4 regions of the Priestia sp. ST2 genome follow, and region 1 is predicted to be linked to each of the others. Evidence: riboswitches for the same ligand, from Rfam matches in the RefSeq annotation. Region 1 holds a riboswitch; each other region holds the start of a gene.
The links. A riboswitch is a leader RNA that binds a small molecule or an ion and turns the genes downstream of it on or off. The one in region 1 is predicted to bind S-adenosylmethionine.
Positions count from the first base shown of each region.

Region 2: it holds a riboswitch for S-adenosylmethionine, as region 1 does, so the genes downstream of both, AC0KUU_RS04675 (hypothetical protein) here and mtnW (2,3-diketo-5-methylthiopentyl-1-phosphate enolase) in region 1, are expected to answer to the same signal.
Region 3: it holds a riboswitch for S-adenosylmethionine, as region 1 does, so the genes downstream of both, AC0KUU_RS13220 (trans-sulfuration enzyme family protein) here and mtnW (2,3-diketo-5-methylthiopentyl-1-phosphate enolase) in region 1, are expected to answer to the same signal.
Region 4: it holds a riboswitch for S-adenosylmethionine, as region 1 does, so the genes downstream of both, AC0KUU_RS09260 (Na+/H+ antiporter NhaC family protein) here and mtnW (2,3-diketo-5-methylthiopentyl-1-phosphate enolase) in region 1, are expected to answer to the same signal.

Region 1 covers NZ_JBVVNT010000003.1:300,205-307,489, reverse strand. The annotation lists gene AC0KUU_RS14055 (carbon-nitrogen family hydrolase) at 1-559, opposite strand, end outside; gene AC0KUU_RS14050 (pyridoxal phosphate-dependent aminotransferase) at 672-1,844, shown strand; SAM riboswitch class I at 1,975-2,081, shown strand; gene mtnW (2,3-diketo-5-methylthiopentyl-1-phosphate enolase) at 2,162-3,406, shown strand; gene AC0KUU_RS14040 (2-hydroxy-3-keto-5-methylthiopentenyl-1-phosphate phosphatase) at 3,403-4,068, shown strand; gene AC0KUU_RS14035 (methylthioribulose 1-phosphate dehydratase) at 4,065-4,703, shown strand; gene AC0KUU_RS14030 (1,2-dihydroxy-3-keto-5-methylthiopentene dioxygenase) at 4,719-5,234, shown strand; gene AC0KUU_RS14025 (sugar ABC transporter substrate-binding protein) at 5,357-6,433, shown strand; gene AC0KUU_RS14020 (sugar ABC transporter ATP-binding protein) at 6,450-7,285, shown strand, end outside.
Region 2 covers NZ_JBVVNT010000001.1:912,617-919,901, reverse strand. The annotation lists gene alaP (alanine permease AlaP) at 1-577, opposite strand, end outside; gene AC0KUU_RS04680 (DUF1540 domain-containing protein) at 895-1,053, opposite strand; gene AC0KUU_RS04675 (hypothetical protein) at 1,154-1,498, opposite strand; SAM riboswitch class I at 1,562-1,663, opposite strand; gene AC0KUU_RS04670 (hypothetical protein) at 1,785-2,081, shown strand; gene AC0KUU_RS04665 (GNAT family N-acetyltransferase) at 2,094-2,540, opposite strand; gene AC0KUU_RS04660 (hypothetical protein) at 2,622-3,062, opposite strand; gene AC0KUU_RS04655 (glycosyltransferase family 2 protein) at 3,172-4,161, opposite strand; gene AC0KUU_RS04650 (DUF6044 family protein) at 4,174-5,859, opposite strand; gene AC0KUU_RS04645 (GtrA family protein) at 5,897-6,319, opposite strand; gene AC0KUU_RS04640 (metallophosphoesterase) at 6,479-7,285, opposite strand, start outside.
Region 3 covers NZ_JBVVNT010000003.1:143,385-150,669, reverse strand. The annotation lists gene AC0KUU_RS13250 (YppG family protein) at 1-14, shown strand, start outside; gene AC0KUU_RS13245 (hypothetical protein) at 46-192, opposite strand; gene AC0KUU_RS13240 (CotG/ExsB N-terminal domain-containing protein) at 337-723, opposite strand; gene AC0KUU_RS13235 (CotH kinase family protein) at 895-1,980, shown strand; gene AC0KUU_RS13230 (spore coat protein) at 2,210-3,307, shown strand; gene AC0KUU_RS13225 (hypothetical protein) at 3,377-4,039, shown strand; SAM riboswitch class I at 4,206-4,323, shown strand; gene AC0KUU_RS13220 (trans-sulfuration enzyme family protein) at 4,395-5,540, shown strand; gene AC0KUU_RS13215 (trans-sulfuration enzyme family protein) at 5,524-6,705, shown strand; gene AC0KUU_RS13210 (hypothetical protein) at 6,888-7,154, opposite strand; gene AC0KUU_RS13205 (SIMPL domain-containing protein) at 7,217-7,285, opposite strand, start outside.
Region 4 covers NZ_JBVVNT010000002.1:552,471-559,755, forward strand. The annotation lists gene splB (spore photoproduct lyase) at 1-243, opposite strand, end outside; gene AC0KUU_RS09245 (transcriptional regulator SplA domain-containing protein) at 354-602, opposite strand; gene AC0KUU_RS09250 (LacI family DNA-binding transcriptional regulator) at 688-1,647, opposite strand; gene AC0KUU_RS09255 (hypothetical protein) at 1,772-1,900, shown strand; gene AC0KUU_RS09260 (Na+/H+ antiporter NhaC family protein) at 1,940-3,250, opposite strand; SAM riboswitch class I at 3,336-3,442, opposite strand; gene AC0KUU_RS09265 (ABC transporter permease) at 3,544-4,311, opposite strand; gene AC0KUU_RS09270 (ABC transporter ATP-binding protein) at 4,304-5,215, opposite strand; gene AC0KUU_RS09275 (YtoQ family protein) at 5,386-5,826, shown strand; gene AC0KUU_RS09280 (Ger(x)C family spore germination protein) at 5,979-7,190, opposite strand; gene AC0KUU_RS09285 (spore germination protein) at 7,174-7,285, opposite strand, start outside.

The DNA.
Region 1 (7,285 bases):
GGCTAATGAGCAGGGCTTTCCAGTGGGCAAGTCTTGGAGCCGGCCACTGAGCGACAACAAACAAGACTTCTGCTCCGCTGCTAGTGTGAACCCGAATCCATTCTGGAAAACGAATATCGTAACAAATAACTCCTGCGCACAGTGACTGTTCAAGTGTAAAAAGATTTTTTGCTGTTCCTGCTTCTAAATACAGGTGTTCATCCATTAATTTAAATAAGTGCAGTTTACTGTATTGTGATACTTCACGACCTTTTCGGTCAAAAATATACATCGTATTCGTGACGCCTTGCTCTGTTTTTTTCGCGATCGAACCTGCCACAATATTTACTTCGTTCGTTTTAGCAAACTGAGAGATTAATTGCTTGGCTTGCTGTCCTTCATCATCTGCAATTTCGTCTAGCCGCGTCAAATCATAAGCTGTATCCCATAGCTCAGGAAGCACAAGGATATCAGGGTTTTCTTTCAGGGCTTCCGTCATTTTTTGTTCGATATATTTTCGGTTTTTAGTTGGGTTTCCAAACGCAATATCAAGCTGCAAACACGTAATTTTTACACTCACTTTATCATCCGTCCTTTTTTTAGTAGTTGAAAAAAATGACTTTACAAGTTGAGTATTACAATATATTATTTGTGACTAGAATTTCAAGAATTTTTTGAGAAGGTGTGCGATGATGAAACAATTTGAGCAATCGGAACTATTAAAAAGTTTACCAAAACAATTTTTTGCATCACTTGTGGGCAAGGTAGGAAAAGTAATGGCCCAAGGGCACGACGTTATTAACTTAGGGCAGGGAAATCCTGATCAGCCTACTCCTTCACATATTGTAGGAACACTGCAAAAAGCAAGTGCTAATCCTATGCATCATAAGTATTCTCCATTTCGGGGGCACCAGTTTTTAAAAGAGGCCGTTGCGACTTTTTATAAACGAGAATATGGCGTTGATGTAGATCCTGAAAAAGAAGTAGCTATTTTATTTGGCGGAAAGGGTGGACTTGTTGAAATCCCGCAGTGCTTGTTAAATCCTGGAGATACGGTGCTGGTTCCGGATCCTGGGTATCCTGATTACTGGTCTGGAGTAGAGCTTGCAAAAACCAAGATGGAAGTGATGCCTCTCACGGCTGAAAATCATTTTCTACCCGTATACGAAGAGATAAGTGAACGTGCTAAAGAACAGGCAAAGCTCATGTTTTTAAACTATCCGAATAATCCTACTGGTGCAGTGGCAACGGCAGAATTTTTTGAAGACACCGTGGCGTTTGCTGCCAAGCACGATATTTGTGTGGTACACGACTTTGCTTACGGAGCAATTGGGTTTGATGGTAAAAAGCCAATCAGTTTTTTACAGACTCCTGGTGCAAAAGAGACGGGAATTGAAATTTATACTCTTTCTAAAACGTATAACATGGCGGGATGGCGAGTTGGATTTGCTGTAGGAAATGAAAGTGTAGTAGAAGCTATTAATCTTCTTCAAGATCATATGTATGTCAGTCTCTTTGGGGCGGTTCAAGAGGCAGCAGCCGCAGCTCTGTTGGAATCTCAACAATGTGTGAATGATTTAGTTAAGCGCTATGAATCTAGACGCAATACCTTTATTCAAGGGCTTCGAGAAATTGGTTGGGATGTTACATCTCCAGCAGGCTCCTTTTTTGCATGGCTAAAAGTTCCTCAAGGATATACTTCCGAACAGTTTTCAGATTTACTCCTTGAAAAAGCCCACGTTGTAGTTGCTCCTGGTGTAGGCTTTGGAACATATGGTGAAGGCTATGTACGCGTAGGACTGCTGACGGATGAAGAACGAATGAGAGAAGCTGTATCTCGAATAAAAAAATTAAATTTATTTTAAAAACGCATTGACAATCCTTTTTGAGTTGGCTTAATATGTAAGAAGTTAACGAGATTAATAACCGATAAATCCTAGCGGTATTTTTTATTTAGTATATAATCTACGAATTCAATTTAAATAAATAGCAACTTTCTTATTAAGAGTAGGTGGAGGGACTAGCCCGATGAAGCCCGGCAACCGACTTAACGCATGTTAAGCACGGTGCTAATTCTTGCAGCAGCAGCTGAGAGATAAGAAGAGCAACGAAAGCCTCTTCTTAATCACAGAAGAGGCTTTTTTTATTAACGATATTAAACAGCAAGGGAGTTTTTAGCATAATGAGCGAAATCGTTGCAAGCTACTTACTACATGATAATAAAGGAAATTTTCATAAAAAAGCGGAAGGAATTGCTTTAGGACTAACCGTCGGCTCATGGACAGATCTGCCGCTTTTAGATCAGCAGCAGCTTCAAAAGCATAAAGGGCGCGTCGTGTCCGTAACTGAGCTTCAAGATTGCGAACGTGTAAACGGATATTTAGGCGGAGAAATTAAGCAGGCTATTGTCAAAATTGCTTATCCAACTGCCAACTTTTCAAGAGATTTACCGGCTATTTTAGTTACGGTTTTCGGAAAACTATCACTTGATGGAAAAGTGAAATTATTAGACTTGGATTTTCCTGATGAATTATTAGCTGAATTCCCAGGACCGCGCTTTGGAATAGAAGGTATCCGAGAGAAACTAGGCGTTTATGACCGTCCGCTTGTGATGAGTATTTTTAAAGGCGTGATTGGAAGAGGTATGACGTACTTAACAACTCAGCTGCGTGAGCAAGCGCTTGGCGGAGTGGATTTGGTTAAAGACGACGAGATTTTGTTTGATAGTGAACGAACACCTTTTGAAGCTCGCGTTACAGAAGGGAAAAAAGTACTGAATGAAGTATACGAAAAAACGGGACACCGCACGCTGTATGCTGTTAATTTAACGGGACGAACGTTTGAGTTAAAAGAAAAAGCGAGAAAAGCAGCTGAGCTAGGAGCCGATGCTCTTTTATTCAACGTATTTGCTTACGGGTTAGACGTACTGCAGGCACTTCGAGAAGACGATGAAATTAACTTGCCGATTATGGCACACCCAGCTGTTAGCGGAGCGCTTACGCCATCAGAGTTTTACGGTTTTTCAAATTCATTGCTGCTTGGAAAGCTATTGCGTTTAGCCGGAGCAGATTTCTCACTGTTTCCATCACCATACGGAAGCGTAGCGCTTTCTCTTGAAGATACGACAGGCATTGCCTACGAATTAACGCGTCCTGTATACAAATATAAGCAGTCTTTCCCGGTTCCTTCAGCAGGAATTCATCCTGGAATGGTACCGCAGCTTGTGAAGGACTTTGGAATCGACAGCATTATTAATGCAGGAGGCGGAGTTCACGGTCATCCAGACGGAGCTATCGGAGGAGGAAAAGCCTTCCGTGCGGCGATAGATGCAGTACTCTCTCATCAAACACTAACCGAAAAAGCTGAAGAATCAAAAGAGTTGCAAAAAGCTTTGCAACTATGGGGAACAGTAGAGGTGAAAGCATGACATCGTTAAAAATCTTTTGTGACTTTGATGGAACAATTACAAATAGCGATAACATTATTGCTATTATGAAACAATTTGCTCCTCCGGAGTGGGAAAGTATTAAAGACGACGTGTTGGCACAGCGCGTCTCCATTCAAGAAGGAGTAGGGCAAATGTTTGCCTTGCTCCCCGTGGAATTAAAAGAAGATATTATTTCTTATATTTTAGAGACGTCTGCTATTCGAGATGGATTTGATGATTTTATTGCCTATACAAAAGAGCACCATATTCCGCTTTATATTGTAAGCGGAGGAATTGACTTTTTTGTAAAACCACTTTTGGGAAATCGAGTTGCAGAGGAAATGCTCTACTGCAACGGATCTGATTTTTCCGGTGAGCATATTTCCATTACGTGGCCTCATACATGTGATAAACAGTGTACAAATGACTGCGGCTGCTGTAAGCCAACGATTATTCGCCATCTTGCAGATGAAAGAGATCATACGGTTGTTATTGGCGATTCCATTACGGATTTGCAGGCTGCCAAATTAGCTGATACGGTCATTGCACGTGACTTTTTAATTGAAAAATGTGAAGAGCTATCTCTACCGTATCGTCCTTTTTCTACTTTTTATGATGTCATTCATCATTTACAAGAATTAACAGAAGAGGTGAAAGCATGAGTATCATGGCTCAGCAGCGATTACACGAGCTTGCGGATATAAAAGATGAGCTGGCAGAGCGCGATTGGTTCTTTGGTACAAGCGGAAACTTAGCAATTAAAGTGGACCAAAACCCGACAACTTTCTTTGTATCAGCAAGTGGAAAAGATAAACGAAAACGTACAAATGAAGATTTTTTATTAGTTGATCAATACGGAAAGCCTGCAGAAGACACGCATTTAAAGCCTTCTGCTGAAACGCTTCTGCACGTTAAGATTTACAATTTAACGAATGCTGGGTGCAGCCTTCATGTACATACAATCGACAACAACGTGATCTCTGAACTGTACGGAGATGAAGGCATTATTTCATTCAAAGGTCAAGAAATTATTAAGGCGCTAGGTATTTGGGAAGAAGATGCGGAAATTACTGTTCCGATTATTCCGAATTACGCAGATATTCCGACACTAGCAGAAGAGTTTTCTCATCATATAAAAGGCGATCAAGGCGCGATTTTGATTCGTAACCACGGGATTACGGTGTGGGGGAAAAATGCATTTGAAACAAAAAAAGCGCTAGAAGCCTATGAATTTCTATTTAGCTACCACGTCAAATTACTGTCACTTAAAGGCATTAAGCCAAAGGTGCATTTATAAAAGGAGGAAACAACAATGGCGCACATTCGCTTACATGTAAACAATAAAAGAATTGAAACTCAAGAGGAAGTATCAGCTTTTCTGGCAAACAATGAAGTTATTTATGAAAACTGGGACATTACAAAACTTCCAGAAAATCTTCGTGAAAAATATGATTTAACTGATGAAGAAAAAACAGAAATTTTAAACGCTTTTGGTGAGGATATTAAAGATATTTCTGAACGCCGCGGCTATAAAGCTCAAGATGTTATCTCGTTATCGGAATCTACACCAAATATTGATGAATTGTTAAAAAACTTTCAGCGCAAGCATATTCACACAGATGACGAAGTTCGCTTTATTGTAAGCGGTCATGGAATCTTTGTTATCCAAGGAAAAGACGGCGAATTTTTTGATGTTGAATTAGAGCCGGGCGATTTAATTTCAGTACCAGAAAATATTCTTCATTACTTTACACTAATGGAAGATCGTAAAGTAGTCGCTGTCCGAATTTTCGTGACAACTGAAGGATGGGTACCTATTTACGCATAACAATTACTTGTAAAGCATAGGTCATCATCACCCCGCTTTTACATCTAAAAGCGGGGTATTCTTTGGATTATTATAAAACTAACTATTTTTATATGAATAATAAGTTTAATGGGAGGAACACCATGAAAAAGAGTAAAAAAATGCTGTGGCCACTTACTTTGCTCGTGCTTCTAGTCTTTGCACTGGCTGCCTGCACGAAAGAACAGCCAAGTCTAAACGAGAAAGCACAGGCAGCTCCAGCGCAGCAAGCGGCTTCTGCTAAGCCTGTACAGCAAGAAGGAAAAAAGGTTACGAAAGATACAAAAATTGCGCTTATTTCTGAATTTACGTCAGGCACTCACGCTGCTCAGTACATAACAGGTGTGACAAAAGCGGCTAAAAAAGCAGGGGTACAGCTATCCGTTTCTGATTCAAACAATGATCAATCCAAAATGGCTGCTTATTTAGACACGGCTATTAACCAAAATGTTGACGGTATTATGATTGACCACGGCCGGGCTGAAACCCTTGAACCTGGCGTGAAGCGCGCGATTGCAAAAGGAATTCCCGTTATTGCAACAGACGTAGAATTAAAAGTAGAAGGCGTTACAACAATTGACCAAGACGATTATATGCTTGCGCTGCAGTGTCTGAAACAAATGATGCAGGACATTAATGGAAAAGGAAACATTGTATATGCATTTGTTGGAGGGTTTGCGCCGATGGAAAAGCGCGACAGCATTTATAAAATTATGATGAATCGCTATCCAGATGTAAAACAAATTGCTACGTTTGGAAGCGCAACGGACAACACCTCATTAGACACACAAAATAAAATGGCAGCTGTGTTGAAGCAGTATCCAAATAAAGGAGACATCGCGGCCGTTTGGGCACCTTGGGACGAATTTGCAAAAGGAGTAACAAGAGCGATTAAAGAAGCAGGACGAGACGAGATTAAAGTGTACGGAGTAGACTTATCTGATGAAGATCTACAAATGATGCAGGCAAAAAACAGTCCGTGGAAAGCGTCAGCTGCCGTAAATCCAGCTTCAGTAGGAGAAAAGCAAGTTGATCTGCTTCTTAAAAAGATTTCCGGTCAAGAGATCCCTCGTTATTATTCCTTTGATCCGGTTTTAGTCAAACAAACAGACTTGCCTAATCAAACGATTAATATGGATCAGCTTAGTCAGTATGTAGAAGAATGGGGTAAAAAAGAATAGAAGTGGAGGGACAGATATGACGAACGAGCTTTCAATGAAGAACATAACAAAAAACTTTGGTTCTTTTCAAGCGCTGAACAAAGTTGATTTTACTGTTCGAAAAGGGGAAATCCATGCTTTATTGGGAGCCAATGGTGCCGGTAAAAGTACGCTGATGAAAATATTGTGCGGAGCTTACGACGAGTACGAAGGGAAAATCTGCAAAGACGGAGAAGAAATCTCCATTTCTTCTCCTAAAGAAGCTAAGCGCCAGGGCATCGGCATTGTGCATCAAGAAGTAGATGTAGCGCTGATTCCTTCGCTGTCAGTGGCTGAAAACATTGTGTTAGACGTGCAGACTTCTAATAAAAGTAAGACATTTGTAAACTGGAAATCTATTTATAAGAAAGCGGAAGAAGCTCTTTCTTTACTTGGCTCTTCTCTATCCGTTAAAAAAAATGTCGTTGACCTAACTCTATCAGAAAAACAGCAGGTGCTTATTGCACGTGCAATTGTACAGAATGTTGATTATTTAATTTTGGATGAACCAACCGCACCTCTTAGTGTGGAAGAGACGAAACAATTGTTTTCTGTGATGAGAGAGTTAAAGAAAAGCGGAGTAGGCATTATTTACATTTCACATCGCCTTCAAGAAGTGGTTGATATTTGCGACCGCTTAACGGTTTTAAAGGACGGACGCTATGTAGCTACAAAAGAAACTGCACATACATCAATTGAAGACGTGATTACGCTCATGTTAGGAACGTCTTCTGTAAAGCAGTGGATCAAAAAATCAGTAGAATTTGGAAACGAACTTTTACATGTAGAAGCATTATCTCTTCCAGGGCGCCTTTCTAATATCTCTTTTCATGT
Region 2 (7,285 bases), on a different contig from region 1:
TGTCCCACAAGTTTTTGATACCAGTCGCAACGCCGCCGTTGCCGATTCCGAACACGATCATTAATAATCCAACGGCAATCATTAATACAATCGCTAAAATTTTAATAAGTGCAAACCAAAATTCCAGTTCACCATATGCCTTAACAGCTAAGAAGTTAACCGTTGTCATGATGACAAGCGCCGATAACGCCCAAATCCAGTTTGGTACATCCGGATACCAATACCCCATATAAATACCAACGGCTGTAATTTCAGCCATACATGTTACAACCCATAAAAACCAGTAGTTCCAACCTGTTAAATAACCAGCAAGCGGCCCTAAGTAGTCGCGTGCGTACTTGCTGAATGAACCTGCAACAGGTTTTTGAATCGCCATTTCTCCAAGTGCTCTCATAATAAAAAACATAATCATTCCGCTAAATCCGTACGCCAATAATATTCCTGGCCCTGCTAATTTAATAGCAGATGCAGATCCAAGAAACAGTCCTACCCCTATGGCTGCTCCTAAGGACATCAGCGTCACATGTCTTTCTTCTAACCCGCGTTTCAATTCTTTCCCCTGAGTTTTCCCCTGCATAAACGTCTCCCCTTTTTCCAATCTGTCAAAACGAGATGAACACAGCCTTTTTTGTTAGCGCTTTCATATAAATTTGTGCTAAAAGACAGCTAGGCTGTATATTTGTATTCTATCACCTTTCCCTCACTTTTCTTTTGTCGAAAAACAAAAAAATTATCTTATCATTTTGTTTAAACGCACAATTAGACATAGGCACTACTTTTTTACTATGTATTTATTATTGCACTTAAGTAATAGTATTTTTTAAAAATAGAAAAACGCCGACTCAACTCCGTCAGCGCATCGTTCATTTTATGCTTTTTTATAAAAACTAGCATTTATCTCGCGGGTTCAAAAGTTTTACAGCCAGGTTCTTCCGTTTCAGAAACATGGTGACTACTTTCAGGACTCACAACGTAAATGGACTCTGCACTGCATTTATTTCCGGATTTCCAATACATGCACTCATTCACTTCACACAATACACCTTGAGCCACTGTTATCCCTCCTTTGCTTGTCTTATCTATTTACTACCCGAAATATAACGATTCTAACATTTTTACGCAAAAAAACCGCTTGTTTCTCAAGCGGATCTTTTTATTGCGTGTGTTCAACATACTGTTTTTTAGCTAAATATAACTCACGGCTCAGCGTGATCCGCCGTTCTCTCAAGTGCCTTAAGTTAGCCTGAAATTGTTCGTTAGTTGGCTCTTCTTGAATTAAGCGATACGTAAAAGAAATATCTTCATTTAACTGTTTAAAATCTTCCCATATCTCTTGAACTAGAGCGGATTGTTTTTCTTCAAATGAACGATTTTGATGCGTTTTTAGCGCCGCTAAAATTTCCTGCTGCCACGTTTCGTCTTTTATTTCTTTTGCTAATAAGTATAGATCTAAATAATCATTAATGCATAAATTCGTTTGTGTATTATTCAATGTCATCACCTTTTCTATACGAAATGTTTCTTCCTAAGAAGAGGATTTCATCATAGAAAAAGATTCCTCTTCTTATCTGTCAGAGCTAGGCTATGCTGGAATTAGCACCATTCAATAATTGTGGTTGCTGAGGTTTCAAAGGGCCAGTCCCTCCACCTCTCTAGATAAGAATATTTCGTTTTTAAATTATTTCTGACTATTCTAATATGTTTTATAGGTTACGTCAATAGCTTTTCAATAAAAAGAAAAAAGAAGTAAAATATGGTATGCTTTCATAAAGGATGGTGAGCACATGAAACGATATATGTTATCTGCTTTTTTGGGAAGCTTGCTGCTGCTTCTCAGCATTGCCTTTTCATCTACTTTCCATATTGCAATTGTCAAAACAACCGGAAGTATTGGAGGGATTATTTTAGCAGCAGCGGCTTTGATTATGAACGCGCTTGAAGCCCCCCCCTCCTCAGACAATACAGCTGGAGGAGCCGTTGAAGTACTAGATAAAGGCGCTGTTTGGGCTACTTATTTACTTTTACTTTCATTACCGAACCTCATCGCATGTATAACATCTTATGTTTTATGGACTCGCTGACATTCATCAACGTTACGGACGTTTTGCCACTTGGAAGCTCATTGATATTTGTTTATCTACAAAGCCAAGTTCACGATACACATGCTGTGCAAAATTCCCAGCATGAACGCTGAGTCTGATTTCAGGGTATCCTTTGATAGACAATTCATCAATTGCTTTTTGCATTAACGGCTTGGCTAAACCCTGCCCGCGGTATTCGGGTACAACATATAATTCGTAGATAAAGCCAATTTCTTCTTTTGAAAAGAAGTCGGTAGATGGGCCGATAAGAACCCAGCCTGCGAGTTTATTTTCTTGTCTTAAAACTAAATAATAACAGCCTTTTTCAAAGGCACTACCAACTAGTTCATTTACGCGTTCAGCTGACGGATGAAACTGCTTCATCGTTCCTTCAAACAGCGCATCAGCAGATTTCGTCCGAATTTCCTGTAATTCTTCTTCAGTAGCTTTTGCAATCATTATGGATCTCTCCTTTCGTGTTCGTTTTCCACATGCGAGGATAAATTCCTGCAAAAAAAGTCTTCGCCTAAGCGAAGACTTTTATTTAAATTCAAAATGTTCTTGATGATTGCCTCGTTCGTCCGTCCAGTTAATCATAATGTCTAAACTTGCCGCTTTTCCAGGAACAGCAAAATTCGCGTAGCGAAAACGCTGACCGCTTTTGCTTAAGTTAGACCTTTCAATAGGAGAAAACAAGCTGTATTTCGCCTTATTTTTTCCTTCGTGCCGAAAAGCTTGGACATGCACGCGCTCTACGTCTTTTCCAATGTTTTCAACGGTTAATCCATATGTATGATAGACGTTATTTTTCCACTTTAGCTGATTATCTCCCGTCATGCTCGCTTTTGTCAGTTCAACCGACCATTGTTCAGATGATTTCTTCATTGGAAGCTTCTCAATCGAAAGAGCGCTGACATGAATGGCTGCAAAAGCAAGCCAAACAAAACAAAAAGTGCTGACTGTATAAAATAGTCTTTTCATAGATTTTGATCTCCTTAGAAATTTTAGTAGTAGCATTTCCTGTTCACTCAAAAATTATGATAAACGCTTTAACAAAAAAAGCCTCTCCATTTAGGAGAAGCTTCTTAAATTAATGCATAAGCAAATCTTTTTGTTTGTCTAATGAGTGTTTTGTATATAAATCTCTTTCAATCGCATATTTAGGACGCTGTTTCACTTCGTTAAAAATCTTGCCAATGTATTCTCCGACAAGACCCATTCCCATTAGCTGCAAGCCGCCTACAAGCCAAATTGATAAAATAAGAGACGTCCAGCCGATTTGCGTATGATCTAAATATTTTTGAATCAGCGCATAAATACCAAACGCAATACTAAAGAGAAAAGAAGCTCCTCCAAGCAGCGTCAATAAGCGTATCGGCGCTACGCTAAAAGATGTAATTCCATCAAATGCAAAAGCAAGCATTTTCTTTAACGGATATTTTGATTCGCCCGCTGTCCGTTCTTTGCGGTCATATGTGACTTCCGTGGAGCGAAATCCTACTAATGGTACAAGGCCTCGTAAAAAGACGTTGCCTTCTTTATATTTCATAAGTTCACCAAGAGCACGTTTGCTCATGAGACGAAAATCGGCGTGATTTTGAACGAGCTGAATTCCTAGCTTATTCATAAAACGGTAAAACCCTACTGCCGTGGTTCGTTTAAAAAATGTATCAGTTTCTCTGCTGTCTCGAACACCATATACGACTTCATACCCGAGCCAATATTTCTCTATAAAAGTACGAATAACGCTGATATCATCTTGTAAATCTGCGTCAATGGAAATGACGCAGTCAGATTGCTTATGGGCTGCTTCTAGTCCTGCGAGCAAAGCATTTTGATGTCCTACATTCCGCGCTAGCTTCAACCCTTTTACAAACAAATTGCTGCAGCTTTCTTTTTCAATAAGCGACCACGTGCTGTCTTTGCTTCCATCGTCTACAAATAAAATGGTACTTTCACTTGATACAAGACGTTCATTTATCAGTTCTTTTACTACAGTAGTTAATTGAAAAGATGTTTCTGTGAATACTTCTTCTTCGTTGTAACATGGAACAACAATCGTTAAAATAGGTCTGTTCATGTTATTGCCCCCTTACTTTGCTTCATATACATACACTTTCCAAGCGGACTGTTTATCGTTAAACGCTTTTAAAAAGTGCAAACCGTCACTTTCAGCATTTTCGATTGGCACAGCTGAAAAGATATAGCGACCGCCCATTTTTTTAAATTGGCTGATATTAAGCTGCAAATGACGGATTTTTTTCGTTGAGTCTTTTCGGTAATCATATTTTTTCCCTAGCTCGCTAACAAACACATAGCAGCGGTTGCCCCAGTGATCATAGTAACTTTCTAACTTTTTATTTTTATCAAGCTCTTTGGCAATGATTTTGCGAAACTCATGTTTATACGTTAACGGATAGAAGTTGTTATACGTATCGAGCGTATAAAAGCCGTTATACTGAGCAATTGATGGATGAAGCCCAATGCTTGCTACCCGATAAGATGATTTAGGTTTCCCTATATATCTGCTGATTTCATCGAATTGATGGACAGCATAAAATTCTTTGACTGACGGCTCGTGATTGTAGCGATAATAAAGCTCAGGGTTCGCTATAAATAACACAAGCAGCTGTAAAATCAAACACACCCACACAAACTTTTTCCACGCCTTGCTCCGTTTCCATAAAACATAGCTGCCAACTGCAAACATCAAATAAATAATGAGCGGGCGTAAAAAATGAAATCTAGCAAAGTTAAACGTATTAAAAAGCTGATATTTTTCTTTTAACGGCTCCCATCCTTTATAAAACCAAAACGCATACCAAATCGACAGTAGTAGATTAAGGATAAATAACTGCAAAAACGTTTTTTCAAGCTTCCCCTTCTGATTCCGAGCAACGATCCAAAGTACGATAAAAGAAAGCGGTAAAATCACAAAGGTATGAAGCGTCATTACATGCGTATGCCCAAGCGTATAGTTCTTAAAAGCAAGGCGAACGGAATGTCCGAAACTTAGAGTAGAGCTTAAAAATTCATTTCGACTCGTCGGGGCCTCGGGAAATAAAAGAGAATCAACAAGACGGTATTCAATGAGCAGAAAGACAGCGGTCATCGCTGCAATACTGCTTAAAAAAGGAATATTCCAAACTCGTTTTTTAACTGCATCTCTTAGCCACAGCATTCCCATCGCCGTTAAAAAGAAGAAAAATCCTAGAACAAAGCTCGCGTAAAACGGAAGTAATAAAAGAGTAAGCCATTCCTTCCACGTTCCTTCGCGGTTTCGAATGGTTAAAAACGCCCACAGCGCCAGCGGCTGTCCTAATGTACTCAGCATGCCCGAAGGCCAAAATGGCGTAAGTGCAAAAGCAAGTGATACAAGCACTCGAATCGCATAAGCATCCTCACTTTTAATAAAATGCTTTTTTAATAATAAGTACATTCCAATTAAAGCAAATACGCGCGTGATCGTTTGGCTGAGACTGTACGCAAGCATGGTCGGAAATAAACCATACAGCCACTGAATACCGCTAAATTCTGTTCCAAACGTATTCCTCGGCAATCCATTAATAATTTGAGGTAATACGGCATGACTGGAGCCAAACAGCTCTCCGCTTCGATGCAGAACTTTATACCACGTAATATTTGAGTCTAAATTATCGTGCACGCGTATATGTGAATTTTCCCCGAGCAAAAACATAGGGGATACATACGCAAGCAGCAAAAGGAAAGCGATAATAAGCAATGTTTTTTCTTTATTCATAGCTGTTTCTTTCTTCATCTGTTAACACCTATTTCCATTTCATAATTGCTAGAAGCTAATCGTGTACGACGACTGCTTCTTTTTTTGTATTGAATACAAAGTATTTTTGACCCGTATAATTTAAAAGCGTATACAGACCTGTTCCGATTAATATACCGACGTCTTTTTTGAACGGACGCACAGCAGCAGGAAGTTGATGCAATAACCAGCTGGAGAACTGCAGTCCAATATAGTAAGACAAGCCGTAGCAAACGCCGATAACCAAAATAAAACGCAGTATGCTTGTAGATAAATGAACTCCGCTTTTAAACGTAAATATTCGATTTAACACGTAGCTGACGACTGCTCCTGCTGCGTTTCCGATAAACGTTGCTGCCCAGTAATGATGAAAAATATGAAGCAGCACATACATAATGGAAAGACCTACTGCTGTATTGACCAGCCCCACTACTAAAAAACGTACAAAAGATCCTTTCATACAAACTCCTTTTGATTTTTGATACTTTCATTAAAATTACATATTATGACTTTAAATACAGTTTCAGTGTAGCAACTCCACTTAAAAATCTAATGAAAATAACATTAAAAACAGATGAAAAAAAGCTAAAAGAATCAATAAAAATCAGGATTCTTTTAGCTATTTAGTAGAGCCTTCAATGATTAATTTTTGGTCGCTTTGATTGTCAAACGCATCCACTGCCGCTACTTCTATTTGATACGCAGTATGAGGCTGTAAACCTGATAACGGAAGACTTAGAACATCCGGAACGGGATCGCTGTAGTATTGAGAAAATGCATTATATGTTTTGACCACTTCTCCAGTTTGTTTATTTTTGACGGTAATGCGATAAGAATGAACCATCAGATTATCCACCGCTTGCGTAAACTGGATATACAGCTGATTCGATGAAGCTTTTTCTTGTATAACAGAAATAGTAGAGCTTGGGAGAAAAATCGGTTTTACTAAATCTCGTTCATTCGTGTAGTGAAACTTTTTTGCATCTGCAGGTATGTTAATTTCCCACGCTTCTCCTGTCCACTTATTTGCGTGAAAATCTCGCCTTTTAACGACTACTTTTCGATTATAAACCTCTACAAGAAGACCTTGACTCACATCTCGGTAGCCAGGAGGAAGTTCACCTTGTAAATATCCGGCACCAGGCCATATATACCGAACAGAAGACGTTGCAAGAGATGTAAAATCTCTTTGAAAAATAGTACGAGGATCGTCCAGCGGATGGTGGGTATGACCAGAAAATGTAATGACTTGCGGATAAGGTTTTAACGTATTGTAAAGAAGCTGTTCATTCACTTCTATCCCCCATCTGTTTTTCCCGTACAGTGTATTGTTAATAGGCTGATGAATAAAGACAAAAATCGGTTTTTTAGGATCGTCTCGCTTTGCTATCTTCAACTGTTCAGCAAGCCAGTTAATTTGTTTGAC
Region 3 (7,285 bases), 160 kb from region 1:
TTTTCAAAGTATAAGGACTAGAAGGTGTTTTCTAGTCCCTGCTTATTATTTTTTCTTTTGATTTTTCAAATAGGTTTCTCCAAGAAGTGTAAATACTTCATTGTAAGTTAATCCAGACTGAGCATTTAAACGTTTGACTTCTTCGACATCTGTTGTTGATGAAGTTGAAATTTGATGCTTGCTTTTTTTCATAAAACCTCTCCTTCTCTATGTAAAATGAATAACATCCCATCTTAGTATATTTCCAAATGTGCCCTACTATAAGTGGAAAAAAACGCCGAAGACACTCATGGTTCTTCGGCTTTTTTTTGCAATAAAGATGAGTGTTTAGAGAAATTAAGAGCGGCGTGAACGGCGAGCACGACGTGAACGACGAGAAGAACGACGTGAACGACGAGTAGAACGACGAGAGCGGCGAGTAGAACGGCGTGAACGACGAGTAGAACGACGAGAGCGGCGAGTAGAACGACGTGAACGACGAGAGCGGCGAGTAGAACGGCGAGTAGAACGGCGAGTAGAACGGCGAGTAGAACGGCGAGTAGAACGGCGAGTAGAACGGCGAGTAGAACGACGAGTAGAACGACGAGAGCGGCCAGTGCTACGAGAAGAGCGACGCGGCTTTGTTAGTGGACCGGCAGTTGGCTCTTGAAACATAAAAGATTTCAGTTCTGTACATTCCAGGGCTTCAGCAGCCTCTTTAATTTTTTCAGGTGTAATATGCAATACAAAAACCTCCTTGTCAATTGGACTAGGTCTTGCATTAATAGAATACGCACTGATGCTTGTCCTTGATATGAGTCAAAAGTGGAGTTTGCGCAAATAGTTGATGAGGTGGGGTATCATGGAGAATTTACCCTTCATATACTTTAATAATTGAAGAAAGGTGGTCGAATAATGAAGCAAAAAGAAATCCCTCAATACGCTCTGTTTGTGAATGTAAAAGATTTAAAGGAAATGCAAAGAGATATTTGGTCAGAAGAAGCGGTTCAGGCAACGATGAAGTTTAACAAAAAACGCTACGATATTGATTTGCTGCTAAGAGGCTCCCACATTCGGAAGATGAAAAAAAAGTCATATTATATTGAATTTTATTCTCCAAAAATATTTCAGCGAGCCAAAGAAATACACCTAAACGCTGAATACAAAGATCCATCGCTTATGCGCAACAAATTGTCCCTCGATTTTTTCTCTTCTTTAGACGTTTTATCTCCTCATTCTCAGTTTGTCACTCTTAAGATTAATGGGAAAAATGAAGGAATATATCTTCAACTCGAATCGGTAGATGAACTATTTTTGAAAAAAAGAAATTTAGCGGATGGATCCATATTTTATGCAGTGGACGGAGATGCTAATTTTTCTTTGATGAGCGATTTGGATAAAAGGCCGAAAACAACTTTGTTATCTGGATATGAAGAAAAAGCAGTGAAAGAAGGGGATGAGGAAAAATTAGAAAAGTTTATATTTAATCTTAATACGTGGACAAATACGGAATTCGAACAGAATATTGAGAAGTACCTGAACGTCGACCGCTACTTATCTTGGTTAGTCGGTATTATTTGTATGCAGAATTACGACGGTTTTGTCCATAACTATGCCCTCTATCTAAATCATGAAAGCGGGCGCTTTGAACTGATTCCATGGGATTATGATGCAACTTGGGGAAGAGATGTAAATGGAAAAGTAATGGAAGGAGACTATGTCCGCGCACAAGGATTTAATACGCTTACAGCTCGCTTACTGGCCGTGAACAGCATTAAAAAGCGGTATATTCAAAAAATGAACAATGTTCTAAATAATCAATTTACAATAGAATACATGAAACCAATCATTTATCAACTGCATGAGTATATTGCTCCTTATGTATTAAAAGATCCTTACGTAAAAGATAACTTGGAACAATTTCACAAAGAACCGGAATTTATGCTGTCTTTTATAAAAGAACGAACAGCATATATTGAAAATAACCTTTTGACTCTTTAAAAAGAGGTAGATTTATAGGCAATTTATAGGCAACAGTGGATTTTGTTAATAATAGGCAAATGCAGGAAATCAATAGCTGTACATGATACGTATATATACAGTATGAATGACCAATAAGGATAACTAATAAGGAGGAAAAACAATGAGTAACTATTACTATGGCCAAGAACAAGGGCAAAATCAAAATCCACGCCAAAAATCAAGCCAAAAACGCAGCCGAAATATACAAATGCCTGATAAAGGCTATTCTTCTCACTTCAAACCCCTAAAAGGAAGAGTGGTGACCGTTTATCGTGGAGGACCTGAATCTAAAACAGGTTATTTGGTTGACGTGCAATCAGATTATTTAATCTTAGCAGTGGAAAGCAACAATAATAACAATAATGGTGAAAATAACAACCAAAACAACCAAAACAACCAAAACAACCAAAATAATAATCAACAAGAATATACACTTGTATATTATCACTTAGCGCATGTAAAAAGTATCACTGAAGATACTATGTCAAATTCGGCACAAACGTTTACTGGAATTAGCGCAGAATTAGAATTATATCGAGGAAAAACTTTTGCTACAACTTTATCATTGATGAAAACTAAATATGTGCAGGTTAACCAAGGTGGACCTGAGAAAAAAGCAGGTCAGCTTCTTGATGTCTTAGGTTCATTTGAATCTGCTTATATAGTATTACTCACAGAGGACGACGGTGTCGTCTATATTAATACTGAACACGTTAAGAGTGTGAGTGAATATCAAAACAACAACGGAGATCAAACTAGTCAATCTGCAAATGAACTCTTAGTGAGCCAAGAACCAGAATATATGAAATCCAAAAGCTTTAACGATCTTTTTGCCCACCTTTCTCATAAATGGGTATCAATCAATAATGGAGGACCTGAAGCTGTAGAGGGCGTGTTAGTACAAAGCCGAAATGGTACATTTACACTTGTGCAGAATAATCAAGTATTACGCTTACAGCCAAGACACGTTAAAACCATTTGTGTGGGAGCAAAAGGGGCTTTTAAGCAAAACGATAACAATCAAAATAATGAAGAAACAGAAGAAAATGGAGAGGCTGAAGCTGCGAAGTCTACAGAAGAACGTACAGGAAGCCGTACGGGAGAACGTACAGGACGCCGCACGGGTGGACGCACAGACGATCGCTCGGGAGGACGCCGCACGGGTGGACGCACAGACGATCGCTCGGGAGGACGCCGTACGGGTGGACGCACAGACGATCGCTCTCGAGGACGCCGTACGGGTTCACGCTCTTCAGCACCGGCCGAGAAAGTTATTAAAACGAAAAATTATCGTTGGAAAGCATGATGAAATGGAACATAAAAGGTGCTTATAAAGCACCTTTTCTAACATATAGAAAAAAGGAGGAGAATGAGTATGAGTATGAATCATTATATCAATAAAATTGTGGAGTTGGATATTTCAGGTAAAACGAGATTTGTTGGCAGACTTATTGATCTTGGATTAGATATTATGGTTTTGTATAATGGACATGATTATTTGTATATTCCTCTTTTACACATGCATCGTTTGCGGGAAGTATCCGAAGAAGACTATACGGTTTTACGTGAAATAGAAGAGAATTTGATAGAAGAAAGTCAGCGGATTTCTTATCGTAATATTTTACAGCAGGCAAAAGGGAAATTTATTGAAATTTATGTAACGGGAGGGAAATCATTGCATGGCTATATCACAAGCGTGCTGAATGATTATCTTGTGTTTTATTCTCCAGTGTATAAAAATGTCTTTGTTTCTCTGCATCATTTGAAATGGCTTACCCCTTACAGTAATGAGTTAACCCCTTATTCTTTAAGTGACAAAGAGCTCCCCGTAAGGCCCGCCTCTGCACCTTTTGTCAGAAACTTTGAAGAGCAGCTTAAAAAATATGAAAATCAGCTGGTCGTATTAGATTTAGGGGATCAATCAGAAAAGATTGGCGTACTTAAAGAAGTTTCTAATAATATTGTTGAACTAATTACGGCAAATGGAGAAAGTATGTATTGGAAGTTAGCTCACGTAAAATCTGTACACTTGCCTTAAAAAAAGAGACCTCGCTTTCGTCTCTTTTTTTATGTGTTTATCAGGACAAGTATATTGAATAAACAAATGAGACGATTTAAATTTTTTAGAAAATTATGTTGACAATATAGAAAATCTTTATTAAAGTTATTAACAACAAACGTTAACCACCAACAATTATATAGAACTCTTATCCAGAGTGGCGGAGGGACTGGCCCTGCGATGCCCGGCAACCATCAAATGAAACATTCATTTGAACGGTGCTAATTCCTGTGGAACATCAGTATTGTTCTAACAGATGAGAGAAATCGTGTATAAACGAACACTCTTCCATCTGTGAAGAGTGTTTTTTATTTTGAGTTAAGGAGAGAAATAGATGAAAATTGAAACTTTATTAGTTCGTTCAGGAGTAGGTCGTGACCCTTCAACAGGTTCTATTACAACCCCTATTTACCAAGCATCAACATTTGCTCATCCTGCTTTAGGGCAAAGTACAGGATTTGACTATGCACGTACGGCAAATCCTACTCGTACAGCATTAGAAGAAGCAATTGCTGCTTTGGAAAAAGGAGAAGTAGGAGTAGCATTCGCTTCAGGAATGGCGGGTGTAATGGCAGTTTTAGCACTATTTAAAAACGGAGATCATTTAATTGTATCAGAGGATTTATACGGAGGAACGTACCGAGTACTAAATGAAATTTTTTCAGAGCAAGGAATTACTGTTTCGTACGTCAACACAGCCCATCTCGAACAAGTAAAAGATGCGCTTCGTCCCAATACGAAAGCTTTATTTATTGAAACACCTACGAATCCAATGATGCACGTGACTGATTTGCCAGAAGCAATTGCGTTAGCTAAACAGCATGATTTGCTTACCATCGTTGACAATACCTTCATGTCCCCTTATTATCAGCGTCCTTTAGAGCTTGGAGCAGATATTGTGATACATAGTGCAAGCAAATACATTGGGGGTCATAATGATGTAGTTGCTGGTCTTGTAGTCGCTCGATGTAGTAGCTTAGGAGAGAAAATTCGTTTTTATCAAAATGCAGCTGGGGCAATCTTAGGTCCACAGGATAGCTGGCTGTTATTACGTGGTGTTAAAACGCTAGCGCTTCGTATGGAAAAGCATAATGAAAATGCACTGAAAATTGCAAATTGGCTTACTGCTCATGATCTCGTGGAAAAAGTGTATTACCCTGGTCTTGAAACACATCCAGGCTATGAAATCATGAAGAAACAAGCAACTGGATTTGGAGGCATGATTTCTTTTGCTGTCTCACACCCTGACATCGTGTCAGTACTTTTAGAAAATGTCAAAGTTATTACATTTGCAGAAAGCTTAGGAGGCGTGGAAAGTTTAATGACATTCCCAGCTCGTCAAACACATGCTGATATTCCGGAAGAAATTCGAAATCGTGTCGGAGTAACAAACTGTTTACTGCGGTTATCAGTTGGAATTGAGCACGCAGATGATTTAATTAAAGATTTGAAGGAGGCATTTGATGCATACCAACAATAATAAACATAGATTTGGTACGAACTTAATTCATGCAAATACAGGAATTGACGGTCATTTTGGAGCGGTTAACGTACCTATTTATCAGGTATCTACATTTAACCAAGAAGATGAGACGAACAACGGCCGCTATGACTATTCTCGTTCAGGAAATCCAACTCGTGAGGCTTTAGAAAACACCATTGCTCAGCTAGAAAATGGATACGCTGGTTTTGCTTTTTCATCAGGTATGGCTGCTATCTCATCGGTGTTATCTATTTTTGAATCAGGGGATGAAATTTTAGTTTCACATGATACGTACGGCGGGACATATCGTGTATTAACACGATTATTTTCAAAGTTTGGTATCAAAACAACTTTTGTTGATACAACGAAGGTTGAGAAAGTAGAAGAAGCTATCACAAAAGATACGAAGGCTATTTATATCGAAAGCCCTTCAAATCCATTTTTACAGGTAACGGATATTAAAGCAGTAGCAAGTTTGGCGAAGGAGCGCAACCTCCTTACAATTGTGGATAACACGTTTTTAACACCTTATCTACAGCAGCCGATTGACCTTGGTGTAAATATTGTGATTCATAGTGCTACAAAATATCTCAGCGGTCACAGTGACGTCATTGGCGGTCTAGTTGTGGTAAGCGATGAAAAGCTAGCAGAAGAAGTAAAGTTTGTACAAAATGCTTTTGGTGCTATCTTAGGACCGCAGGATTGTTTTTTACTGCTTCGAGGAATTAAGACATTAAAAGTTCGTTTAGATCAGCAGTTAAAAACAGCGCTGCAGTTTGCAAAGTGGCTTGAAGAACAATCTCTAGTGAGCCGTGTATACTACCCGGGCTTAAAAAGTCATCCGGACCACAAACTGATTTCAGAACAAGCAAATGGATACGGAGCTATGATTTCTTTCCAAGTACAGGATGAAAAAGTAGCGCGACATATTTTACAAGGAGTCAAATTGGCTTCAATTGGCGTTAGTCTAGGTGCAGTTGAATCCATTCTAACGCATCCTGCAACAATGTCTCATGCGAGTATCCCAAAAGAAGTGCGTGAAGAAAAAGGAATTACTGATTCACTTCTTCGCCTTTCAGTAGGGTTAGAGGAATTTGAGGATTTGAAGCAAGACTTTAACGCTGTTTTTCAAAGCTTAGAAGAAAAGGCGTTAATTAAATAAAGAAAAGAGACTGGGACAAAAGTATTGTAGTTAAAGTTAAACAAGAACTATTAATCAAAATTACTGATTAATAGTTCTTGTTTTTTGTTGTCACGGTGAACGTAGGTTTCATCTATTTCGTTGCTTCTAGCGGTTCAGCTCCTTTATCCCATTTGTTCGTCTTTACACTGGATTGATATCCGTTATATACAGCTATCTAAAAGGTTTGTGTATAGGGACGTAAGCGCAACTTTTTCATCAGAGGAAAGACTGCTGTTTAGAATTCTTTTTATGCCAAGGTGATATTTTACATACGGTGTTTGCCGGACGCGTGGATGAGTCATTTCATCTTTTAAATCCTTCATAATGGCTTCGTGAAGCTGATCTTCACTTGTCATGGCTTGTTTAGAAGCGAACGAACGGTTCAACCATAGGGTTTGATAAGCTGCTAGTAAATGTTCAGAAGTCATTGTGCAAAGAGCTCCTTTAGATTAGTTTCTTCATTATAATAATCTATAGTTTACCATAAGTATTAATACGTGTACGTAACTTTTACAGAAGCAGATACAGTCAAGGACTGAGCTTGAATAGGGGGAGAGGC
Region 4 (7,285 bases), on a different contig from region 1:
AGCTGACGGTTTAGATGTATCAAATTTCAATGTTTTACGCACGCCAACTACTAAAGTCGACTTGGCATTGCGGTATTTTTGCAAATCATTTTTTCCCGGTATATTACGCACTTGATTATGAGAAGTTGTTTGACGAATCTCAATTCCCATCTTCTCAAATTTTTCTTTTAATTGAACACCAAGCGGATACTCCATTGCCCCTGGCTCAATATATACTAATTGAGGTACAAAAGGTTTTATCATCATGTACACTTCCTTTTTTCTAGTACTAATAGCGTTTGAAAAATAAAAAGACTCTATCCTTGGTAATTATTTTTCAAACAAAAAAGACTCTCCGTTAAGAGAGCCTTGCATTAGTCATATTGTTCATAATCAAATATCTTATTATACATTTTTTCAGCTTCTTCATATGTTGAATATACGGCATCATCTTCAGCTAACAAATGGTAAGACTCATGTAAAAACAGCGCCTTTTCACCTTTGTTTTCGGGATGTTCAACAATTTCAGCCTGATTAATATTCGCAACGTTTGCCGTATGAGGATTTCGGTAAATAACAAATACTTGATCTCCCACTTGATATTCTTTTTTCTCCACGATCATCATCCTTTTCTTCTTTCTTTACTCGTATGATGTCCGCTTTTGCTCATTTTATCCGGTAAAAACACCTCATGGCATCATCAAGAATTCATACGCTTTTACGCTCAATAAACCGAAAAGGGAGCTCAATTTTCTGAAGAACCTTGCTTCCCACTAATGTAAAAAGCGTTTCTCCCATTTCCTTAAGAGGAAGTTCGATCGTTGTTATTTGTAAATAAGAAGAAAGCGGATGATTATCAAAACCAATGATAGCTAATTCACCAGGAACTGAAATACCCGCTTGTTCGCACTGAGCTTTTATTCCGATAGCTACTTGATCGTTTGTTACTAAAAGCGCCTGAGGCCGATTTTTCATCTGCACTAGTTTTTCCACCACTTTTTCACCATCTGTCACGTTCAAACAGCCTTGAAAAACCCATTCCGGATGATAAGGCTGATTTATTCTTTCTACATATTCTTTGTATGCTTGTTGCCGCTGTTGACTATTCGTACCCGTCATCCTTCCAATACAGTAGCCAATATCCGTATATCCTTTTTCTTTTAAATACATAAGCGCCTGCTTAAAAGCTGCATAATGATCAACGTAAACGGAGCGAATAGAACGATTCTGTACGTTTTCGCACACGGCTATCGGCCCGTACTGCTGATAATATTCAATCGTGCTCCAGCTGCTTGCTCTAGAACAAATAATCACTCCATCAACCTGCTTTGTTTTTAGCATATGAAGCGCTTCTTCTTCTTTTTTTACATCATAGTTCGTCTGACAAATAACAAGCTGATACTGCTTTTCTAACGCCTGAGATGCCACTCCTTCTAAAAGCAGACTAAAATACGGATGATTAATAAAAGGCAAGACGACGGCAATCATATTTGTTTTCCCTTTTGATAAGTGAACGGCATTAATGTTTTGTTCATAATTAAGTTCGTGAATAACCTGCTCTACCAGCCGGCGTTTTTCTTCTTTTACATACGGATGATGATTTAGCACCCGGGATACAGTCGAAACAGATACACCAGCTTTTTTTGCGATATCTCGGATATTTGTCATGTTTTCACCTTTTTCTCTTGCGCTGAAACGCGTTTCATACTTTATTCTCATTATAAAGTGAAACAGCAAGAAGCTAAACCCGTTACCATCGTGTTTTTACTCATTTACGTAAGGAGGTCATTTCATGGGTATTTTATTATTCATTTTATTATGCGGAATTGAAATTGGAGGAGCGGCTTATGCACTTAAACAGAACGAGACGCTTTGGAAGGAGTTAGATGATGAAAAGCCGACTGATTTTTTTAAACAGTAAAAAACCCTTAAAAAGAACATTCTTTTTAAGGGTTTGATATTACGCAGCTTCTTTAGATGACTTTGACTTTTTATTTAAACGAGGAAATCCAATTACAATTGCAATGATCCCGCAAACCGCTGTTAACATTGGGTAGAATGTAAATGGAATAATCTCAATCGGTGAAACTTTAGCAAATCCTGCTGCGAGAAGCATTTGCGCGCCGTAAGGGATAAGCCCTTGAACGCTGCATGAAAACAAGTCAAGCAGACTGGCTGATTTACGATTATCAATTGAATACTTATCAGAGATTTCTTTTGCTAACGGACCTGCCGTAATAATTGAAATCGTGTTATTAGCCGTTGCTAAATTTGTTAAACTTACCAGTCCAGCGATGCTGAATTCTCCGCCTTTTTTTGTTTGAATGCGTCGTGTTAATAAATTCAATAAGAACTGAATACCGCCATTATAGCGAATAAGCTCAACCATTCCGCCGATTAGTAGAGATAAAATAATTAACTCTGACATTCCGCCAATACCTTCTGTCACAGTTTTAGCAAGAGAAGAAAGCGTGTAGCTTCCGTCAGCTAATCCAATCACGCCGGCTAGCACAATTCCTCCGGTTAAAATGCTTAATACGTTTGCACCAAATATGGCAGCAACGAGTACGCCGACATAAGGCAAGATTTTAAACCAGCTAAAATCTTTAATTTCTACTGATGATGTATTGCCTAGCGTCATTACAAGCAATAAAATTACCGTAACAATCGCTGCAGGAAGGACAATAAAAAAGTTTACTTTTAATTTATCTGACATATTTGTTTTTTGCGTACGAACTGCTGCAATGGTTGTATCAGAAATTATCGATAAATTATCTCCAAACATTGCACCACCAATAACGGCAGCAATGGCCAATGTAATGGATACATGCGCTTGCTCACTGATTCCTACAGCAATAGGCCCTAGCGCAGCGATTGTTCCCATTGATGTTCCCATCGAAATGGAAATGAATGCGCCAATAACAAAGATTCCGACTACCACTAAGCTTTGCGGAAGCACAGAAAGCGCTAAGTTTACCGTTGAATCAACAGCTCCCATACCTTTAGCAACTTGAGAAAAAGCACCTGCTAAAATAAAAATAAGCACCATAATAATGATATCAGGATGCCCTGCTCCTTTAGCAAAACGCTCCACTTTTACATTAAGTGAATCTTTGCGGTTCATAGCCAGCGCCACGATGGCTGCAATGATAATGGCTACTAATACAGGCAGCTTATAAAAATCTCCCGTTATAATTCCTGATCCGACAAACAGGACTAAAAAGACGCCCAGCGGTAACAGCGCCCAGCCGTTTCCTTTTTGTTGTTCCATTCTTAACACCTCTTGTTTACGTAATAAAAAAGGACCTCTTCTTATTGATAAGAAGAGGTCTCTTATTTGTATCATAAGATTACCCTTCTCATCTTCCAAACGAAACATCGTCTGCTGGATTTGGCACCGCACTGCGTACAGCCAGTTGCCGAGACATCATAGGGCCAGTCCCTCCGTCTCTCTTGATAAGAAGTTTATAGTTGTTTTAAAAATAGTCTTTCACTAATGTAATCTCTTTTTATTTAATTGTCAAATGCTATTTTAGAAAAATATATAGTGCGAAAATTCTCACATCAATTAGCTACGTCTCGTTTTAAAAACGCTGCCCATGCCACGCCCATAAAGAAGACAAAATGAGCAACTAAGATGAAAATGGAAAATGGAATCGTCATGCCGTCAAACATCGTCTTCATTCCGTCCATATACTGCACAAAGTTTGTGTTGGCGAACAGTAAAAATTTTCCCCACCATAAACCAAACTGTGATACTAGTCCTGTTACTGCTTTTGCCCCGATACTTACGACAATAGCCAGACTGGAAGCAAGCGCGCTATTTCTGAATAAAGACGACAGCATGAATGCAAATGTCATCATCATAAACGTTTCCATATACGCGCTGTCATACGTAAGCGTAATGTTTTTAAGCAGCTGCGCATCTCCTTCTAGACTGGTAAAGCCAAAGAACAATGCTCCCCATACAAACGAAAAAAGCAAATAGCTCAGTAAATAATACAAGCTAATTAAAATGAGGGTTATGTACTTGGATGCTAAAATCGTTGAACGTCTAGCAGGGCGAATTAAAAGAAGCTTAATGGTACCTGCTTCAAACTCTTTTGCAACCATTGACCCTCCAACAGCAAGCGCGAAAAATTGAACGAGAATCAGCATACCTGAACTAAATGACAGGAAGTTCAAAATGTTGTCTTCTGTTCCTGCACTGTTTGCTACTTTCTTCATTAAAAGAGCCATACAAAGAGTTAAAATACCGATTGTAATAAACGTGACTTTTGTACTTCTTTTATGAAACCATTTCATATGTTCATTTTGAATTAGCTTAAGCATGGTGCTCTCCTTCCGTAACGGACATAAACGAATCTTCAAGCGTCTCATACACAGGAGTGATTCGGTAGACTAAAATATCGCTGTCCACTAATTTTTTATTCACAGCTGGAATTTGTTCTTTTACAATCGTCACGTCGATACTATGTGATCTCATCGTTACTTCAAATTCTTGTGATAAAAGATCCGCTGCTTTTTGCGCATCAGACACTTCAAATTCTACGTACGTTCCTTGATCTTGACGATTTGGAGATAGATCTTGAATGGCTTTTAACTCACCGTCTTGAATAATGCCAACGCGGTCACATAGTGCTTCTACTTCTTTTAATAAGTGGCTCGCGATTAAGATCGAAATTCCTTCTTCCCTGCAGAGGGTTTGTAAATATGTACGAAATTCTCTCATTCCCGCTGGGTCTAGACCGTTTGTTGGTTCGTCTAGTAAAAGCAATGCAGGCTTATGTAAAATAGCTTGAGCTACTCCTAAACGCTGTCTCATCCCAAGAGAATACGTCTTCACTTTTGCATGAATGCTGTTTTCAAGCTTTACTAAAGCAATCACTTCATCCAAGCGTTCTGATGTGATCCCTTCATGCATATTCGCAAAGTGTTTTAAATTTTGATAGCCCGTCAGATAATCATAAAACTCAGGGTTTTCAATAATCGCTCCAATTGATTTCATAGCTGATGTAAACTGTTCTTTTAAAGGAAATCCATTGACGATAATTGTTCCCTCTGTTTCTTTGATGAGTCCTACGACGGTACGAATTAACGTTGTTTTTCCAGAGCCGTTCGGACCAAGCAATCCGAAAATCTCACCGCGCTCAACCGATAAGGATACATCATGCAAAATGGTTTTCTTCCCAATTACTTTACTGACATGATCTACTTGTAGCACTGTTTCTGTCATCATGTACATCCTTTCTTTAATTAGCAATACGCTTTCTATTGTTTCTCTTTTTTAACTATTTGTCTACTATAACCTTATTTTTGGAAAAGTAGCCCATTCAAATCATTCGTATTATCCGCTTACATTTGATAAAATAAAACAAACTTTAGTTAGAGGAGGACTTCTACATAATGAACTTAACCGTATACCTTGCCGGGCAAATTCACGATAACTGGAGAGACGAAATTAAAAACCAAGCAGAACAATTAAACCTTCCCCTTACCTTTGTCGGTCCCATGACAGACCATGACCGCTCCGACAACATTGGAGAAGAAATTTTAGGAAAACAGCCTAACGCTGTCTTAAAAGATGAAGCTGCTTCTCAAATTAATAATTTACGTACGCAGGTGCTCCTTAAAAAATCTGATGTGGTTATTGCTTTATTTGGCGAAAAATACAAGCAGTGGAACAGCGCAATGGATGCGGCGACAGCCATTGCATTAGATAAACCGCTAATTTTGGTTCGCCCTGAAAAACTGCACCATCCGCTTAAAGAACTGTCAAACAAAGCCCAGGTTGTAGTCGAAACGCCAGAACAGGCTCTTCAAGCATTAGCTTATATTTTTGAATAACAAATAAGAGCTGTCGGTTCTGGACAGCTCTTATTCTTCATTTATCCCTCAAGCTCCTTACTGGGGGGAATATTTTTTAGCAAGCTCTAAGGCTATTCCTTTTAGTTTCTTTCATTTCCAACATCAAAACAAGCCAAATTGTACTTAGCTGCTCACTTTTTTGATCCTGACGTTCCATAATCTTTAATCATTAATTTTACATCATAGTTAATTGGAACTTCACTAAATGTTTGATCCCAATTGTCTTTAACCCTCATCCATACTCTGGGCCTTTTAATTCTCAATTGATTTCCGAACCCGGCCACATCGACTTTATATTCTTTTTGCATTTTTTCTACCGTGTTTTTTACGAGGTGCTCCACTTTTTTTTCTGAGTTTTTTTGCACCTTCTGTAAAAATTGATTTTTTAAAGGATTTCCTGAGACCACCCAATTTTCAGATAGCCTCCCCTCGGATTCAATATGCACATCGAAGGAGATGCTATTTCCTTTAACATGAGGTTCAATATGACTTTTCATGGATTCTATTTCGTATACAATCAGCTGACCGGTCTTTTTATCAAAGCTTTTCACTAGCCCGCCTTTCCCTTTTCCTGTGATCCAAGTCAGACCATCTAGTTCTTCTTCATTCAAAAAACCGATCATTTTGTTTGTTTTCCCTTTAATTATGGCAGCACCAGCAAATTTGATTTCCCCATTTGCCGATAATACATTTTGCAATAGAAAACTAGTCCCTGATTCAATATTGCTCTCTAATTTAATGAGCGACGTGGGAGGTAAAATTCTCGTTGTTCGATATGCATTTTCCACCATTCCAGCCAAACGAAATGCCGGGATTTCTCCTGCTGTCTTCGATTCTAGCCCGTCCCTAGCTCTCCCTTTACTAATAAGTACAAGACAGCTTGGTCTAATCTCATTATCACGAAGAAACTCATTCACTAATTTTCCTAAACTATACGTTCTCGCAAGAGCCTCGCCAATAATAATTACTTTTAGATGTTGGCTGGCAATCGAAGTCTCTCTTCTCAATGATAATTCACGGGTCATTTGATGAATAGAATCTCCCGTTTCAGCCATATTCACGTAAGCCTTCTGCTGAGGTCCTCCTTGGACAGTTGTTGAACTTGCCACTTGCGGGGTGATCAGTTGGTAGGTTGACGTAATCAAGTTCCTTTTGGGATACTCTTCTTGTTCATCAAATTCTTTTTCAGTCATGGACTTGTTAGCTTTATCAAGAGCCATACCTACTCCTAAACTTCGTTCTTCAATTTCATGACTGCTCCAGCAGCCCGCCAGAGGAAAAAGCAAAAAAACAGAAAGCAAAACCGATAAGAAGAACCGTACGTGATTAGAGGCTTGTCTCATACTTTCTCCCCTTTATTTTTGAAATGATAAGAAGCAGTACGGGTAAAAAGCCAAATAAAATCAGGGCAGCATTACCAACCATATCTCCTAATTTA